One region of the Streptomyces changchenzhani genome, then DNA from elsewhere that is predicted to be linked to it. Evidence: predicted binding sites of a transcription regulator. Region 1 holds the regulator's gene; the other holds the start of a gene.
The links. The regulator HspR, encoded in region 1, represses chaperone genes until heat shock. The targets are predictions, from matches to a motif close to TTGAGNNNNNNNNNCTCAA.
Positions count from the first base shown of each region.

Region 2: lon (endopeptidase La) is a predicted target of HspR. The motif match lies at 5,276-5,294, and genes of this name have one in related genera.

Region 1 is NZ_JBDHNH010000001.1:529,224-537,874, forward strand. It holds gene clpB (ATP-dependent chaperone ClpB) at 1-1,240, opposite strand, end outside; gene ABCR94_RS02590 (pyridoxamine 5'-phosphate oxidase family protein) at 1,413-1,829, shown strand; gene ABCR94_RS02595 ((2Fe-2S)-binding protein) at 1,948-2,313, opposite strand; gene ABCR94_RS02600 (helix-turn-helix transcriptional regulator) at 2,677-3,720, shown strand; gene ABCR94_RS02605 (heat shock protein transcriptional repressor HspR) at 3,928-4,377, opposite strand; gene dnaJ (molecular chaperone DnaJ) at 4,379-5,560, opposite strand; gene grpE (nucleotide exchange factor GrpE) at 5,636-6,307, opposite strand; gene dnaK (molecular chaperone DnaK) at 6,304-8,181, opposite strand; gene ABCR94_RS02625 (sugar transferase) at 8,385-8,651, shown strand, end outside.
Region 2 is NZ_JBDHNH010000002.1:386,252-394,902, forward strand. It holds gene ABCR94_RS09940 (M4 family metallopeptidase) at 1-314, opposite strand, end outside; gene ABCR94_RS09945 (TrmB family transcriptional regulator) at 569-1,567, shown strand; gene ABCR94_RS09950 (class I SAM-dependent methyltransferase) at 1,547-2,047, opposite strand; gene ABCR94_RS09955 (Uma2 family endonuclease) at 2,062-2,652, opposite strand; gene lon (endopeptidase La) at 2,845-5,253, opposite strand; gene ABCR94_RS09965 (hypothetical protein) at 5,538-6,131, shown strand; gene ABCR94_RS09970 (RNA polymerase sigma factor) at 6,284-7,351, shown strand; gene ABCR94_RS09975 (rhomboid-like protein) at 7,440-8,207, opposite strand; partial or broken gene ABCR94_RS09980 (spermidine synthase) at 8,444-8,651, shown strand, end outside.

The DNA of each region.
Region 1 (8,651 bases):
TCTCGACGGGCGAGGAGTCGATCTCCATGCGCAGCCGGGACGCGGCCTCGTCGACGAGGTCGATGGCCTTGTCGGGCAGGAAGCGCGAGGTGATGTACCGGTCGGAGAGCGTGGCGGCGGCGACCAGCGCGGCGTCCGCGATCTGCACCTTGTGGTGCGCCTCGTAACGGCCCTTGAGGCCGCGCAGGATCGCGATGGTGTCCTCGACGCTGGGCTCGGCGACCAGCACCTGCTGGAAGCGGCGCTCCAGGGCGGGGTCCTTCTCGATCCGCTCGCGGTACTCGTCGAGGGTCGTCGCACCGACCATGCGCAGCTCGCCGCGGGCCAGCATCGGCTTGAGCATGTTGCCCGCGTCCATGGCGGAGTCGCCGCCGGCGCCCGCGCCCACGACGGTGTGCAGCTCGTCGATGAACGTGATGACCTGCCCGTCGCTCTCCTTGATCTCGGACAGGACGGTCTTGAGCCGCTCCTCGAACTCGCCGCGGTACTTGGCACCCGCGACCATCGCGCTGAGGTCCAGCGACACCAGCCGCTTGTTTTTCAGCGACTCCGGTACGTCGCCCTTGACGATGCGCTGGGCGAGGCCCTCGACGACGGCCGTCTTGCCGACGCCGGGCTCGCCGATGAGCACCGGGTTGTTCTTGGTGCGGCGCGACAGCACCTGCACGACGCGCCGGATCTCCTGGTCCCGGCCGATGACCGGGTCGAGCTTGCCTTCGCGCGCGGCGGCCGTGAAGTCGGTGCCGAACTTCTCCAGGGCCTTGTACTGACCCTCCGGGTCGGGTGTGGTCACTCGGCGCCCTCCCCTGATCTTCTCGAACGTCTCCAGGAGCCGCTTCGCCCCGGCCCCCTCCTGGGACAGTACGTCCCCGGCCCGGCCGCCCTTGGCGGCGATGCCGATGAGCAGGTGCTCGGTGGAGAGGTAGTCGTCGCCCAGCTCCTTCGCGCGCTGCGAGGCGTCGGCGATGACGGCCAGCAGTTCGCGGTTGGGCTGGGGCGGCGCGACGGTGGATCCCGTCACGCTGGGCAGCGCGGCGATGATCCGCTCCGCCCCGGACCGTACGGCCGCCCGGTCCGCCTCGACGGCGGCCAGCAGGTCGATGATGTTGGCGTTGTCCTCGCCCTCAAGCAGCGCCAGCAGCAGGTGCGCGGGGGTCAGATCCGCGTGTCCGCCCTGCACGGCGCGATTGCTCGCCGCGTTGATCGCGTCCCGGCTCTTGTTCGTCAGCTCCGCATCCACGTGCGCTCTCTCCTCCTTGCGGGGTGGCCTTCATGTCCCCTGCGGTGTCCCCGCGGTGTCCCCTGCATTGCCCTCTGTACTGCCCTCCGCATGACACGCCGAACGTGCATAAAGTTGAGTCTAGTCCACTCAAGCCTGGGAGGGCGCGCATATCCCGCACTACGCTTCCGGCATGGCCCAAGACGTACGCAACCCGAGTCCGGAATACCTCGCCTTCTGGCGCGAGCACCACCTCTGCACGCTGACCACCCCGCGCCCGGACGGTTCGCCGCACGTCGTGCCGGTCGGGGTGACGTACGACCCGGAGGCAGGGCTCGCCCGCATCATCACCAACAAGAACAGCACGAAGGTGGCAAACGTGCAGGCAGCCGGCGAGGCGGGCGCCCGGGTCGCCGTCTGCCAGGTGAAGGGCGGCCACTGGGCGACGCTGGAAGGGCGCGCGGTGGTCCGTACGGAGCCGGAGCTCATCGCCGACGCGGTACGCCGCTACGCCGAGCGCTACGAGCGCACCCCGGCGCCCAATCCGGACCGCGTCCTGATCGAGATCACGCTGGACCGGGCGATGGGCCGCGCGCCCGGCGGGGCCTGACCCCTGAGGGGTGCCGTTGTCCGGACACAGCACAGCGGCGTCATCGTGTTCAGGTTCACGATGACGCCGCTGTGTGGGGGAAGTGCCTGGGCGATTGGGTAAAGAAGGGGGAATCGCGTCAGGCACTGCGGGGGGTGGCAGTGCTGGTCTGGGGGGTGGCGCTGCTGGTCTGCTGGCTGGCGGAGCCGGCTTCTGACTCGATCAGCTGGTGATCACGCTGGTCGAGATTGACGAAAACCATGCCGTAGCGCACGGCACAGCGAACAGGTTGCGGTGCTCCTCGGGGCCGACGAAGGCACCGGTAGGCACGGACGTCCTCATCGTCCTCTTCGCGTACGACCACGATCGGTTCGCCGAACAGGGTGACCATCAACGAGTCGCCACGGTAGGGAATCGCCGTGGCCAGATCGATGAAGTGCCATCCGGAGCGGTAGGCCGTGGCCATTTCGCGTCTGAAGGTGCGGTCGTCCGGGGGCACGGTCATGCGCCCACGTTTGCCGGCGCGCTGCCCCAGCCCGAGTCCGGCGCCCCTTCGGCCTGCACAAAGCCCCAGCCCGAGTCCGGCGGCCCCTCGGCCTGCACGACGCCCCAGCCCGAGTCCGGCGGAACTTCCGCTCGCACGTTGTCAGGACCAGCGCCTCCGCCACTCATCGCCGCGAAAGCCAAGACCATGGCGCAAGCGGTGGGAAGCACCGAGCGAAGCAATCTCTTGTACATAGTCGGCTTCGTCCTCACTTGATGGTTTCCTCTCCCCCGCTCACCAAGACGATGGCTCATTCAGGCACGTCAGTGCCACAGGAACGATGCATCATGTTCCTGCACGTACAGGACCCTGGGGGGTGGAGATTTGCCAGCAATCAACGCAAACCTGACACATGACCATCCCGTCACCGAGCTGTGCGGTGAGGGGGCGCGACTTTACGCCAGCGCGCTGAGTACCGGACGCATCCTCCGGAGCGAGGTGGAACCGGCACCCTGCCTGCTGGAATTCGCCCTCCTGCACCCCGATCCGGACGACGCGAACTGGCTTCGCCCAGTTCCGCCATCAGCGGTGCTGGCGCAGCGACTCCACCCCCTGGAGCGTGAGATCCAGGACCGTAGACGATTGTCGATCGAACTGAGCGATGCTTTCGAGCCGTTCATGACACTCAGCGCCCAGAGCCCGGCGCCCACGCACGCCATCACCGTGCTGGAGGGCTTCGACCGGATCAACGGGGCGCTCAATCTTGCGGCCGCCGAGTGCCGACAGGAGATGCTCACGGTGCAGCCGGGCGGCAGCCGCCGGGCGCACGTCCTCGCCCAGGCCCTGGAGCGCGACAGGCCGCTCACCGACCGCGGTGTGCATATCCGCACGCTCTATCAGCACACCGTCCGGCACAGCCAAGGCACTCTCGCCTACGCGGAACGGCTGGCCGGCGGCAAGCTGGAGATACGCACCCTCGAAGAACTCATCGGGCGGCTGATCATCTTCGATCGCACGGTCGCGTTCATCCCCGCGCGCGACGACAGCCAGGTCGCCCTGGAACTGCGCCACCCCGGCCTGGTCCAGTACCTCGCCACCGTCTTCGAACGCTTCTGGCACAGCGGCGTCCCCCTCATGGAAGAAATCCCGTACAGCCAGCATCCCGACGGGATATCCGGCGTCCAGCGGTCCATCGCCAAGCTCCTCATCGAGGGGTACGTCGATGAGGCCATCGCCCGCCGCCTGGGCATGAACGTCCGGACCTGTCGCACCCACATAGCGAAGCTCGCCGCCACCCTGGGCAGCGTGAGCCGAGCTCAACTCGGCTACCTGATAGCACGATCCGGAATTCTGGACAAAGCGGCCAATACCCAAGGAAGCTCGGGCGCCGACCTGCCGGACCTGCCCGACCTGCCCGACCTGCCTTGACCGCACCATCCCAACCGGCCTCCGAGGGCCGAAGCGGTCATGACCACACGGGTGCGCGACGTCGAGCGGTTCCTTGACGCTTCAACTTGGCTTGAACAATCCGTCGCTCCGCCCCCTCGCGAACCCCGCCCGGGTGCACGGGAAAGGCCCCCTCCGGGCGAATTCAAGCCGAGGAGGGGGCCTTCCCATGCCGCTGCGCGTCCGGGGCTACTCGGGCGACCGCTTGGGCCGCCACACCACCAGCGCGCTCGCCTGCTGCACGTCCTGGTACGGGACCAGGTCGCGCCGGTACGACGCGTGCACCTGCGCCTCGCGCTGCTGCATCGCGGACGCCGCGCCCTCCACCGCCGCCGAGAGCTCGGCGACGCGCTGCTGGAGCGCGGACACCTGGTTCTCCAGCTCGATGATGCGCTTGATGCCGGCCAGGTTGATGCCCTCGTCCTGCGACAACTGCTGCACGGTTCTGAGCAGTTCGATGTCGTGGGCCGAGTAGCGCCGGCCCCGCCCCGGCGTGCGGTCGGGCGAGACCAAGCCGAGGCGGTCGTACTGCCTGAGAGTCTGCGGGTGCAGGCCGGAGAGCTGGGCCGCGACCGAGATGACGTACACCGGTGTCTGGTCGGTCAGCTGGTACGGATTACGTCGTCGGCGCGGATCCATCTCATGCTCCCTTCGCGGCCTGGAACAGCTCCGCCCGCGGGTCCTCCCCCGCGGTCGCCTCACGGTAGGACTCCAGTGCCTCCCGGGCCTTGTCGTCAAGGTCCTTGGGCACCGCGACCTCCACGGTGACCATCAGGTCGCCACGGGTGCCGTCCTTGCGCACCGCGCCCTTGCCACGGGCGCGCATGGTGCGCCCGTTGGGCGTGCCCGCGGGCAGCTTGAGCGTGACCGGGGGCCCGCCGAGCGTCGGCACCTTCACCTCGCCGCCGAGCGCCGCCTCCACGAAGGTGACGGGCACGGTGATGGTGAGGTTGTCGTCCTTGCGGCCGAACACAGGGTGGCTGCCCACGTGCACGACGACGTACAGGTCGCCCGCGTGGCCGCCCCGCTCGCCGGCCGTGCCCTTGCCGCGCAGCCGGATCCGCTGGCCGTCGGAGACGCCCGCCGGGATACGGACCTGCATGGTCCGCGACGACTTGGCGCGACCGCTGCCCTTGCAGACCTCGCAGGGGTCCTGGGCGATGAGCCCACGGCCCCGGCAGTCCACGCACGGGTCGGTGAGCGAGAAACCGCCACCGCCGCCGCGCGACACCTGTCCCGTACCGACGCAGGTCGGGCACACGCGGGGCGTGCCGTTCTTGTCGCCGGTGCCGGAACACGCCTTGCAGGGCGCCTGGCTGGACATCCGCAGCGGGACCGTGGCCCCGTCCACCGCCTCGGTGAAGGTGAGCGTCACCTCGGACTCGATGTCCTGGCCCCGGCGCGGCTGGACACGTGTGCCGGGTCCGCCCCGGTTGAACAGCCCGCCGAACACGTCCCCGAGTCCACCGCCGAAGCCACCGGCGCCGGCCTGTGTGCCGCCCTGGGCACCGCCTCCGAAGAGGTCACCCAGGTCGAAGTTGAACGAACCGCCGCCCGCTCCGGGTCCGGTGCGCAGACCACCGTTGCCGAAGAGGGCGCGCGCCTCGTCGTACTCCTTGCGCCGCTTGGGGTCACCGAGGATGTCGTTCGCCTCGGAGATCTCCTTGAAGCGGTCCTCGGCCTTGGCGTCGCCCTTGTTGGCGTCCGGGTGGAACTCGCGGGCGAGCTTCCGGTACGCCTTCTTGATCTCGGCCTCGGTGGCGTCCTTGGGGACGCCGAGAACCTTGTAGTAGTCCTTCTCGACGAAGTCCTTCGTGCTCATCCCCGACGTCCCTCCTTCCCGCTGTTCCTACTGCTCGTGTTGCTTGTAGTGCTCGTGCTGTTGGCGCTGATGACGTCAGCCCTCGTCCGGGCCACCGCTCTCCTCGTCCGTTGCCTGTGCCGATGCCGACGAATCGGCCTCGTCCGCCTTGCCTGCGCCGGGCTGGGGCTCGGCCACCGCGACCCGCGCGGGACGGATGGTCCGCTCGCCGATCCGGTACCCAGGCTGCAGGATCGCGACGCATGTCGTCTCGGTGACATCCGGCGCGTACGAGTGCATCAGTGCTTCGTGGATGGTCGGGTCGAAGGGCTCGCCCTCCTTGCCGAACTGCTGAAGGCCCATCTTGGCGACGGCCGTCTCCAGCGATTCGGCCACCGACTTGAAGCCGCCGAGCAGCTCGCCGTGCTCCCTGGCCCGGCCGATGTCGTCGAGGCTCGGGAGGAGCTCGGTCAGGAGGCTCGCGACGGCGATCTCCTTGACCGCGACCCGGTCCCGCTCCACGCGGCGACGGTAGTTCTGGTACTCCGCCTGCAGCCGCTGAAGGTCCGCGGTGCGCTCGCTGAGCGCCATGCGTACCTGATCGAGCTGCGCGGTCAGAGCTACGTTCTGCTGTACGTCCCCGGCCGGGGCCGCCGGGCCGGACTCCGTGTCGGAGTCCGGCTCGGCAGCCTGCGGCGTGGCGTCCGCGGGGGTGGCGCCGGAGGGGACGTCGGGCTTCTCGTCGAAGCCCGGAGTCTCCTCCGTCATGCGGCGCCGCCCTCCGTGCCCTTGGTGAACTTGCTGTCCTTCTCGTCGTCGACGATCTCGGCGTCGACCACGTCGTCATCGGCCTTCGGCTGCTCGCCACCGGCGTCGCCGCCCGCGGCCTGAGCGCCCTCGGCGTTGGCGTACATGGCCTGGCCCAGCTTCTGGGAGACGGCCGCGACCTTCTCCGTCAACGTGCGGATCTCGGCCGTGTGGTCGCCCTCGCCGGACTCCTTGAGCTTTTCCTTCAGCTCGGCGATCGAGGTCTCGACCTCGGTCTTCACGTCACCCGGAACCTTGTCCTCGTTGTCCTTGAGGAACTTCTCCGTCTGGTAGACGAGCTGCTCGGCCTGGTTGCGCGTCTCGGCGGCCTCGCGGCGCTTGTGGTCCTCGTCCGCGTACTGCTCGGCCTCTTCGCGCATCCGGTTGACCTCGTCCTTCGGCAGCGAGGAGCCACCGGTGACGGTCATCTTCTGCTCCTTGCCGGTGCCGAGGTCCTTGGCTCCGACGTGCATGATGCCGTTGGCGTCGATGTCGAAGGCGACCTCGATCTGTGGGACACCACGCGGGGCCGGCGGCAGACCCGTGAGCTCGAACATCCCGAGCTTCTTGTTGTACGCCGCGATCTCGCGCTCGCCCTGGTAGACCTGGATCTGCACGGACGGCTGGTTGTCCTCGGCCGTCGTGAAGATCTCGGAGCGCTTGGTCGGGATCGTCGTGTTGCGCTCGATGAGCTTCGTCATGATGCCGCCCTTGGTCTCAATACCAAGCGACAGCGGCGTGACGTCGAGGAGCAGAACGTCCTTGACCTCGCCCTTCAGGACACCGGCCTGCAGCGAGGCGCCGATGGCGACGACCTCGTCCGGGTTCACACCCTTGTTGGCGTCCTGGCCGCCGGTGAGCTCCTTGACGAGCTCGGCCACGGCGGGCATACGGGTCGAGCCACCGACGAGAACGACGTGGTCGATCTCGGAGAGCTGGATGCCCGCGTCCTTGATGACGTTCTGGAACGGGCTCTTGCAGCGCTCCAGGAGGTCGGACGTGAGCTGCTGGAACTGCGAGCGCGTGAGCTTCTCGTCCAGGTGCAGCGGGCCCTCGGCGGACGCCGTGATGTACGGCAGGTTGATCGAGGTCTCCGTGGAGGAGGACAGCTCGATCTTGGCCTTCTCGGCCGCTTCGCGCAGGCGCTGGAGCGCCATCTTGTCCTTGGAGAGGTCCACACCGTGACCGGAGTGGAACTGCTTCACCAGGTAGTCCATGACGCGCTGGTCCCAGTCGTCACCACCGAGGTGGTTGTCACCGTTGGTGGCCTTCACCTCGACGACGCCGTCACCGATTTCCAGCAGCGAGACGTCGAAGGTGCCGCCACCGAGGTCGAAGACGAGGATGGTCTGGTCGTCCTTGTCGAGACCGTAGGCCAGCGCGGCGGCCGTCGGCTCGTTGACGATACGAAGGACGTTCAGACCCGCGATCTCGCCGGCCTCCTTCGTCGCCTGACGCTCGGAGTCGTTGAAGTACGCCGGGACGGTGATGACCGCGTCGGCCACCTTCTCGCCCAGGTAGGACTCGGCGTCGCGCTTGAGCTTCTGCAGGATGAAGGCGCTCATCTGCTGCGGGTTGAAGTTCTTCCCGTCCAGCTCGATGCTCCAGTCGGTGCCCATGTGGCGCTTGACCGACCGGATCGTCCTGTCAACGTTGGTTACTGCCTGACGCTTCGCAACCTCGCCTACCAGCACTTCACCGTTCTTCGCGAAAGCGACGACGGACGGCGTGGTCCTGGCGCCTTCGGCGTTGGTGATGACGGTGGGCTCGCCGCCCTCCAGAACGCTGACGACGGAGTTCGTAGTGCCCAGGTCGATGCCGACCGCACGTGCCATTTCATTTCCTCCAGCTGACTTGAGTGGAACAGGCTCAAGGATGCATCACCGAAGCGCGTGCGTCAACAGACATGAGTCGAGTCGACTCAAGTCTTATGCCGCCCTTACGGGCAAGCAGGCCCCGCAGCGGCCCCGCAGCGGCTTTACGCGCCCCCGGCGGGGCAGCCGGGATCCACGCCAAAAGCCATGAAAAGGTGCATCTCATGGCAAACATGCCTCGCATGCTCCACGTGCCCCGGATGCCCCACCTACCCGCCATGCCCGCGACGCCCGCCAAGCGGATCTTCGACCTGGCCGTCGGCCCGCTCCTGCTGCTCGCCGCGGCCCCGGTGCTGCTCCTTGCTGCCGCGGCCTCCGCCGTAACCTCCCCCGGCCCGGTCCTGGTCCGCCGGACCCGCACGGGCCTCGCGGGCCACCCCTTCGAGATGCTCTCGCTGCGTACGGCCCCGGGCACCCCGGTCGGCCGGCTG
Region 2 (8,651 bases), on a different contig from region 1:
GTCTCGGCGGCCGTCCCCTTCTTCGGGGTGTTTGTGGTGGTGCCGACGGACTTGAGGTCCGTGCGCGGGTCGGCGATCCGGTAGCGGCTCTCCTTGGCGGCGAGGTGCCCGAGGGCCGCGTCCGCCGCACTGCCGGTCGCCTTCACGGGCTCACTGATGCCGTCGACCAGGGCCGGGGTCGCGGTGTCGGTACCCGGGATCACTTCGGCGGCGGGCGCTGCTCGCGGGGTCTCCGCGGGCGCTGCGGCTGCCGCCGGGACGGCGGTGGCGAGCATGGCCGCCGCACCGAAGATCGCTGCGGCGCCTCTGCTCATTCCGCCGGTTCGGGTGCCGGTCCTGCTGCCGGGTATCTGGTCCACTCCGGCGGATATGTCGTCCGGTCTGCCTGCACGTGCTCGTGACTTGCGCAAGTTTCCCCTCCACGCTTCCACGCTCTGTCTGACGCCCTCACGGTGTTCGGGCATGCCCATGCAAGCCGAATGGGGCACAAGTCCTCAATGAGTCATGTGTGTTGACAAGTGGACATGCGCACTTGTGTGGCTTCTGTGTACGCGAAAGAATCCCCGCCATGATCGAGGAGGATGAACTGCACGGTCTCGGCCTGGGGGAGGACGAGGCGCGGACGTACGAGGCGTTGCTGAGGGAGCGCGCCTCCAACCCACCTGACTTGGCGCGCTTATTGCGCCTGCCGGGGGCGAGGGTCGAGGCGGCCCTGACGCGCCTGGCCCGGGACGGGCTCACGGTGCCGACGCAGGGCCCGCTGCCACGACCGGCGGCGCCCGCGGCGGCGATCCGCACGCTGATCCACCGCCGCCAGGCCGAACTCCACCTGCGCTCGGCGGAGTTGGAGCGCCTGCGCATGTCGGCCGAGCGGATCGCGGGCAGGCTGACGGCGAGCTCGCCAGGGGCGGCGGAGGGCGGCACGGAGGTCGTCACGGGGGCGCGCGCGATCGGCGAACGGGCGGAGTCACTGCTGGCGGCAGCGGAGCACGAGGTGGTGATCCTGGACCGCCCGCCGTACGCGACCCCCTCGGGCCAGGGCTTGCCCCCGGCACCGGACATCGGGGCACTGCTCGCCCGGGGGATCACCGTACGCATGGTGATCGACCGCGAGGGCCTGTCCCACCCGGGCCGCATGCGCCGCATCAACACCCTGGTGGAGCAAGGCCTACGGGCCAGGATCACCTCGAACGTCCCCACGAAGCTGCTGAGCGTGGACCGCCGCACGGCCCTGCTCCCGCCAACGGACGCGACGGACGCGACGGGCCCGACGGCCACGGCCCTGGTGGTGGGCGACGCCCTGCTGCACAACGCGCTGCTCCCCCTCTTCGAGACGGTATGGGAACGCGCCGTCCCCCTGAGCGGCTCCCCCGACCCGCTCCCGGGCGCGCAACGCGAGCTGCTCGGCCTGCTCGCAGCGGGCCTGAAGGACGAAGCGATAGCGCGCCGCCTGGGCGTACACGTCCACACGGCCCGCCGCAGAATCACCCGCCTCCTGGACACCCTGGACGCGGACACCCGCTTCCAGGCGGGGGCGCAGGCGTCGTTACGGGGCTGGCTGGCGTGACCCTGGCGGCTGCGCGACAACGGCGAGCAGGGCGGAGCCCCGTGGGAACGGCCGGGTGGTGGCGAAGGCCCCGAACCCCGCCTGCGTCAGGTGGTCGAGCCTGCCGGGGTCGGGCGGGGCGAAGCAGAGGACGAGCCGGCCTTCCGGGGCGAGCAGCCGGGCCAGGATGCGGAGCTCGCAGGTGGCGGGACCGGTCCAGAAGAGGTTGACGTCGACGGCGAGGATCTTCTCGAAGACGCCGGGGGCGTCGGGTTCGACGTCGGCGAGGGCCAGTTGCCGAAACGCGGCCCGCCCGGCGGCCACGGGGTCGGCATTACGCGTGTACGCGGCGGAGACGGCCACGGCGGAGCGGTCGAGACCCAACAGCGTTCCCTGGCCCAGAAGTTGGCAAATCAACGAGGCTGCGACACCACGCCCGCAACCGACGTCCAGAACGCGGTGAATCCGGACGGCGGCTGCGAGGCGTTCGGTTGCGGCCATGTTCCGCGCCCCCCTCAGTCGCGCGGGAAGTCCCCGGTCTCCAGGGTGAGATCGACGGCGGTACCGGTGAGGTCGACCGACGTACCGAAGTTCACCGCGAGCTCGGTCTGATACTCACCACCCTTCGGCGAGGTGTACAGGTGACACTTGCCTTGGTAGGGGTCCGCGATCAGGTAGACGGGCACGCCGCAGGCGGCGTAGGCGTCCTTCTTCTTGCCGTAGTCGTTGAGCGCCGTGTCCCGGGAAATGACCTCGGCCACAAACTCGATGTCCCGGTAGTGCCAGCGTCCCTGCTCGCTCTTCTCCGCCTCGTCGGAGAGTTTTACGACGTCGGGCGCGAAACCATTGTTATGACCGGCGAAGTCCATCCTGACGTCCGACTTCACTCTGACGCCCATACCGAACCGGTCTTCCAGGGCTCGCACGATTCTGCGAATGATCTCCCAGTGCGTGTCCCGCTGCGGCGACATGTACACGGTCCCCTCGACGATCTCGACCTTGTAGCCCTCGGGGACAGGCATGTGCTCCAGCCGCTCGAACAGTTCGTCCAAGCTCAGCTCGTCACTGTCGGCCATCTCGATCCTGTCGGTCAGTTCGACGGTCATCGTGCCGCTCCTCCCCGCTGCCGCGTGTCCGCATGCAGCCGCGTACTCAAACGATACGCAGCCCGCCCAGGTCACGCGCCGCAGCGATGCGGTGTGGGGCGGATGAGTCACGAAGAGACGCACGCCGAGGAGCCCGGACCGGTCAGACAACCCCGTCCGGGCTCCCCGGCACTCACCCCGCCCCGCCGCGCCCTACGCCGCGACCAGGACCTCCACACCCGTCCCCGCCGGGGCCAGCGCGATCTCCAGGACCTGCCGGACGTCCGTCACCGGGTGGATCTCCAGCTTGTCGAGGATCTCCGCCGGTACGTCGTCCAGGTCCGCCTCGTTCCGCTTGGGGATCACCACCGTGGTGATGCCCGCCCGGTGCGCGGCAAGGAGCTTCTGCTTCAGGCCGCCGATCGGCAGGACGCGGCCGGTCAGGGAGACCTCGCCCGTCATCGCCACATCCGTACGGACCGGGCGGCCCGACAGGAGGGACGCCAGGGCCGAGGTCATCGTGATGCCCGCGCTCGGGCCGTCCTTGGGGATGCCGCCCGCCGGGAAGTGGATGTGCACGCCCCGGTCCTTCAAGTCCGCTACCGGCAGCTCCAGTTCGGCGCCGTGGGAGCGCAGGAAGGAGAGCGCGATCTGGGCGGACTCCTTCATGACGTCGCCCAGTTGGCCGGTCAGGGTCAGCCCCGCCGCGCCCGTCTCCTCGTCCGCGAGGGACGCCTCGACGAACAGCACGTCGCCGCCCGCGCCCGTCACCGCGAGGCCCGTGGCCACGCCGGGGACCGCCGTGCGGCGCTCCGCCGGGTCCTGGGCGGACTCCGGGACGTGGTGCGGCCTGCCGATGAGCTTGCGGAGGTGTGCGTCGGTGATCGTGAACGGGAGTTCCTGCTCGCCGAGTTCGTGCCGCGCCGCGACCTTGCGCAGGAGCCGTGCCACCGAGCGCTCCAGGTTGCGTACGCCCGCCTCCCGGGTGTACTCCCCCGCCAGCTTGCGCAGCGCGGAGTCGTCGAGGGTGACCTCGCCGGTCTCCAGGCCCGCGCGCTCCAGCTGGCGCGGGAGCAGGTGGTCGCGGGCGATGACGACCTTCTCGTCCTCCGTGTAACCGTCGAGCCTGACCAGCTCCATACGGTCGAGCAGGGCCTCCGGGATGGCTTCGACGACGTTGGCCGTGGCGAGGAACACGACGTCGGACAGGTCGAGTTCGACTTCGAGGTAGTGGTCGCGGAAGGTGTGGTTCTGCGCCGGGTCCAAGACTTCGAGCAGGGCCGCGGCCGGGTCGCCGCGGTAGTCGGAGCCGACCTTGTCGATCTCGTCGAGGAGGATGACCGGGTTCATCGACCCGGCCTCCTTGATGGCGCGGACGATGCGGCCCGGGAGCGCGCCGACGTACGTACGCCGGTGTCCGCGGATCTCCGCCTCGTCGCGTACGCCGCCGAGCGCGACCCGGACGAACTTGCGCCCCATCGCGTGCGCCACGGATTCGCCGAGCGAGGTTTTTCCGACGCCGGGCGGGCCGACCAGGGCCAGCACCGCGCCGCCGCGACGGCCGCCGACCACACCGAGGCCGCGGTCGGCCCGGCGCTTGCGCACCGCGAGGTACTCGGTGATGCGCTCCTTCACGTCGTCCAGGCCCGCGTGCTCCTCGTCGAGGATCGCCTTGGCGCCCTGGATGTCGTACTGGTCCTCGGTCCGCTCGGTCCACGGCAGTTCGAGGACGGTGTCGAGCCAGGTGCGGATCCAGGAGCCCTCGGGCGACTGGTCCGATGAACGCTCCAGCTTGTCGACCTCCTTGAGGGCGGCCTCTCGGACGCTCTCGGGGAGGTCGGCGGCCTCGACGCGCGTCCGGTAGTCGTCGGACTCGTCCTCGCCGTCCTGGCCGTTGATCTCGCGCAGTTCCTTGCGTACGGCGTCGAGCTGGCGGCGCAGCAGGAACTCGCGCTGCTGCTTGTCCACGCCTTCCTGCACGTCCTTGGCGATGGACTCGGCGACGTCCTGCTCGGCGAGGTGCTCGCTCAGCCACTTCACGGCGAGCTTGAGGCGGACCACCGGGTCGGCGGTCTCCAGGAGCTCCACCTTCTGTGTGGTGGTGAGGAAGGGCGAGTAGCCGGAGTTGTCGGCGAGGGCGGAGACGCCCTCGATCTGCTGGACGCGGTCCACGACCTGCCAGGCGCCGCGCTTCTTCAGCCAGCTGGTGGCGAGCGCCTTGTACTCCGTGATCAGTTCGGTGACGGAACCGGGCAGCGGCTCCGGCACGCTCTCGTCGACCCGGGTGCCCTCGACCCACAGGGCCGCGCCGGGTCCGGACGTGCCCGCACCGATCTGGACACGGTCGACGCCCCGGATGAGGGCGCCGGGATCACCGTCGGAGAGCCGGCCGACCTGCTCGACGGTGCCGAGGACGCCGGTCCCCGCGTACGTACCGTCGATTCGAGGAACGAGAAGCACCTGTGGCTTGTTGCCACTGGAGCGGGCGGCGGCCTGTGCGGCCTCCACCGCGGCGCGTACGTCGGGATCGGACAGGTCCAGGGGCACCACCATTCCCGGCAGCACGACCTCGTCGTCGAGCGGCAGCACGGGCAGGGTGAGCGGATTGGACGTCGATGTCATGATCTCCCCTTGGGCAGTGAAGTTGAGCTATGTCGACTCAATGTCGGGGAGCGGCCGAATGTTCCCGAGCATGTGTTCGCTCTGAGCGATCAGTGCGCAGTGGCCGTGTCCCGCGGCGCGGCAGACCCCCTGCCCCGGCCGCCCTGGGGCCTCAGGCCGACGTCCTCGCCGCCCGGTGCCGGTAGTGGACGCAGGGCTCCGCGAGCCGGAAGCTTGGCGACACGAGGGCAGGCGCGGCACGCAGGGCGCGTACTGGCTCGATACGGGCGGGAGTTGGGGCACGTATGAAGCGAAGCGCGTATGGAGTGGCGGTTTCCGGAGCGGCACTGGCCGGCATGCTGTTGCTGGCGGGATGCGGTGACGGCGGCCGTGACGGCGCTGACGCCGGTACGTCCGAGAGTGCGCCCAGCGCCTCCACGAGCAGGACCGTCGGCAGTACCGACCCCAGTGCCTCCACGCCCGCGCCCGCGCCGACGTCCTCGTCCCCGGCTCCCACCTCCCCCGCTCCCACCCCTCCCCCCGCCCCGGCGGACGAGCGGCTCGTCACCGTGACCGTCAGCGGCGGGATCGACGGGCGGCACCAGAGCATGCTCATCAACGGCGACGGGTCGTACACGACGCTGTCGCTCAGGCCCGAGCGACCCGAGCGCAAGGGGCGGATGAAGCCCGCCGAGCTCGCCGAGCTGCGCACCGCCCTGGCGGAGGCGGACTTCGCGAAGCTGCCCCGCCTCAACATCCCCGAACAGCCCGTCCCCGACGGCCTCACCACCGCCGTCGTGTACCGGGGCCACGAGGTGGTGACGGGGGACGGGGCGAAGCCGCTCCCCCGGCTGGACCGGGTCATCGCCGCACTGCCGCCGATGGGCGCCGGGACCTGATCCGTCCGGACACCGGGCAGGCGCCGAGGGTTTCCTGTCACATACGGACAAAGCAGAGTGGAGAGACCTCCGCGTCCCGATACTGGCAACCGCACGGCCCGGCGGGCGGCCCGTACGGTCGCCCGCCGGGCGTCGTCCGTGGAAGGTGCCAGATGCATTTCTCGTTCTCTACGTCCGCGGCCACCCCGGGGTCCGACGCCGGGTTGATACGCAGGGCCGGCGAAGGCCATCTCGATTCCTTTCGCCATCTCTACCGGCGGCACTATCCGGCCGTGCGCGCCTACGCCGTCGGGTGCATGCAGACCTCCTACGACGCGTACGAACTGACCTGCCAGACCTTCTCCGACCTCTTGCAACGGGCGCTGGCCGGGGAGTCGTTCATCGAACGCCGGTTTCCCGGCTGTCTGCGGCTCCAGCTGCTGGAATGCGCCCGCGTCGCGGCCGTCACCCGGTGCGCGGGTGACGACGAGGGGGCCTCGCCGCAGTTCCGCCGGTGGGTGGCCCAGGGGGCTCGCTGGTCCATGGAGGAGAACGGCCAGTTGGCCGTCGCGTGGGACGCCCTGCCCCGCGACAAGCGCTGCCTGCTGTGGCACACCGTGGCGGAGCAGGAGGAGGCGGCTCTGGTGGCGCGGGTGACCGGCGTACCCCCGGGCTCGATCGAGAAGGCCAGGGAAACGGCCCTGGGCGCGCTGCGGCAGATACGGGCGGACCTGTACATGGAGCGGCTGCAACGGCAGGAATGCCGGGGCGCGGTGGAGCAGTTGATGGCCCACCGTCCCGTTCCGCTCGGGCCTCCGGAGCCGCTGAAGCATGCGGCGGTGTGCACCGAGTGCGCCGAAGTCTTCAACGATGTGATGCATCTGGAGACGCGGCTGGCCGCGCAGTTGCCCCGGCAGGTACTGGGCTGGTGGCCGGGGGACGCGTACTTGAACATGAAGTCCGCCCTCACCGCTCCCCAGAACGATCCGCCGTTTCTGGCGCGCGCGGTGCGCCAGGCCGGTCTGACGACCGACTCGCGAAGCCCGTCCCGGGGCCACCGCACCGCCCGCGCCCCAGGCGGGTTCAGGTCCAAGGCCGCCCTGGTTCTCCTGTCCTTCGCGGCCGGAGCAGCCGCCGGGTACGCGGCGATTCCGGCGTTCGACGACACGGGCGGCGGGTACGTCGTACCGGACGACCGGACGCCTCGGGCGCCGTCGCGGCAGCCGGATCACGGGGAGTGAGAAACCGGAGCTCCGCGACCGGTGCCGGGGCCGCTGCCCGTGAGCCAAGTCGGCTCACCGACCGGGGTCGGCGGGGCCGGCTACGCCGTCAGCGGGGGATGCGGGCCCAGCGCCGTACCAGCGGCCAGAACGCCACACCGAGCAGCAGGGCCAGCGGATGGCCCCAGTTCGTCAGCGGGTCCGTGAACGCCAGGAGGTCCTGGAGCAGCATCACGCCCACAGCGGCCAGGACGGCCCACCGCGCCCAGGGAGTCAGCAGCCCCGCCAGGGCTCCGACGCTCGCCATCAGGCCGAAGCTGATGCCGTAGTCGAGCCGGTGCAGCGAACTGTCCGGCAAGTGCCCCGCCAGCACCGAGAGCCCGACCGGGATCTCGGTGGCGAGCGTCGCCACCACATGCCCGAGCAGGAACACCCCCGCCGTGCGCAGACCACCGATGCGGCGCTCCAGCGCGGTGAGGACGAACACGAACCCGACGGCGTACGGCGACGCGAGGCCACCGGCGATCCACAGGGCGCTGGCCACGAGGACGAGCAGCGGGCTGTCGGTGAGGTGCGCGACATCGGTACTTGACCCGCGCAGCGCGTCCGAGACGGTCGCCGGGTCGGCGTAGTCGGCGAAGAGCGAGGTGGCGATCAGGACCAGCGCGTACGAGAACGTGAAGGGGGTGCCGGTGGGAGTGGGAAAGAGTTGCCAAGGCCGCCAGGGCCGCTGCCCGGCGGTGGTCGCGGGGGGTGCGGCGACCACGGACACAGCTGCTGCCGGCGCCGCCGCGGGCACCGTCCGCTGTCCGGGGATGCCTGCCAGCAGGACGTCGGAACGTCCGGTCCTGCTCCCGGTCGGCGCTGCGCTCTGCACTGGGTGGGGTCCCTTTCGGCCGTCGCGTCTTCTCAACGGGTCTTCCTACGGACAACGCCCACCCTCCGCGATCAGCTCCTGCCCCGCCTATGTCGTACATCACATGAGGCAACCTTCACCCCCTGTCACGCGTCGGAGTACGACCGGCCGTACGCGTGCGGCGGGCCCAACGGCGGATTCAAGTCAATGTCGCGATCTTCTCCATCGCCGGACAGGCTTGAAATCGAGCCACGAGGATGTCGGCCATACCGGAAACTGGGCCCGTCACCCTCGACCGCCGCGAGGGGCGGTACGGCGAGGTTGTTCTGCGGGAGCGCGGGGAGCACTACGAGATCATCGCCAACGGGTGCTTCCTGATGGCCACCTCCGACGGGCCCTCCGAGCGGCGCCTGGTCGACGCCGCCCTGGACGCGCGCAGGGCCGCTGAGCAGGATCTCGGGGCCG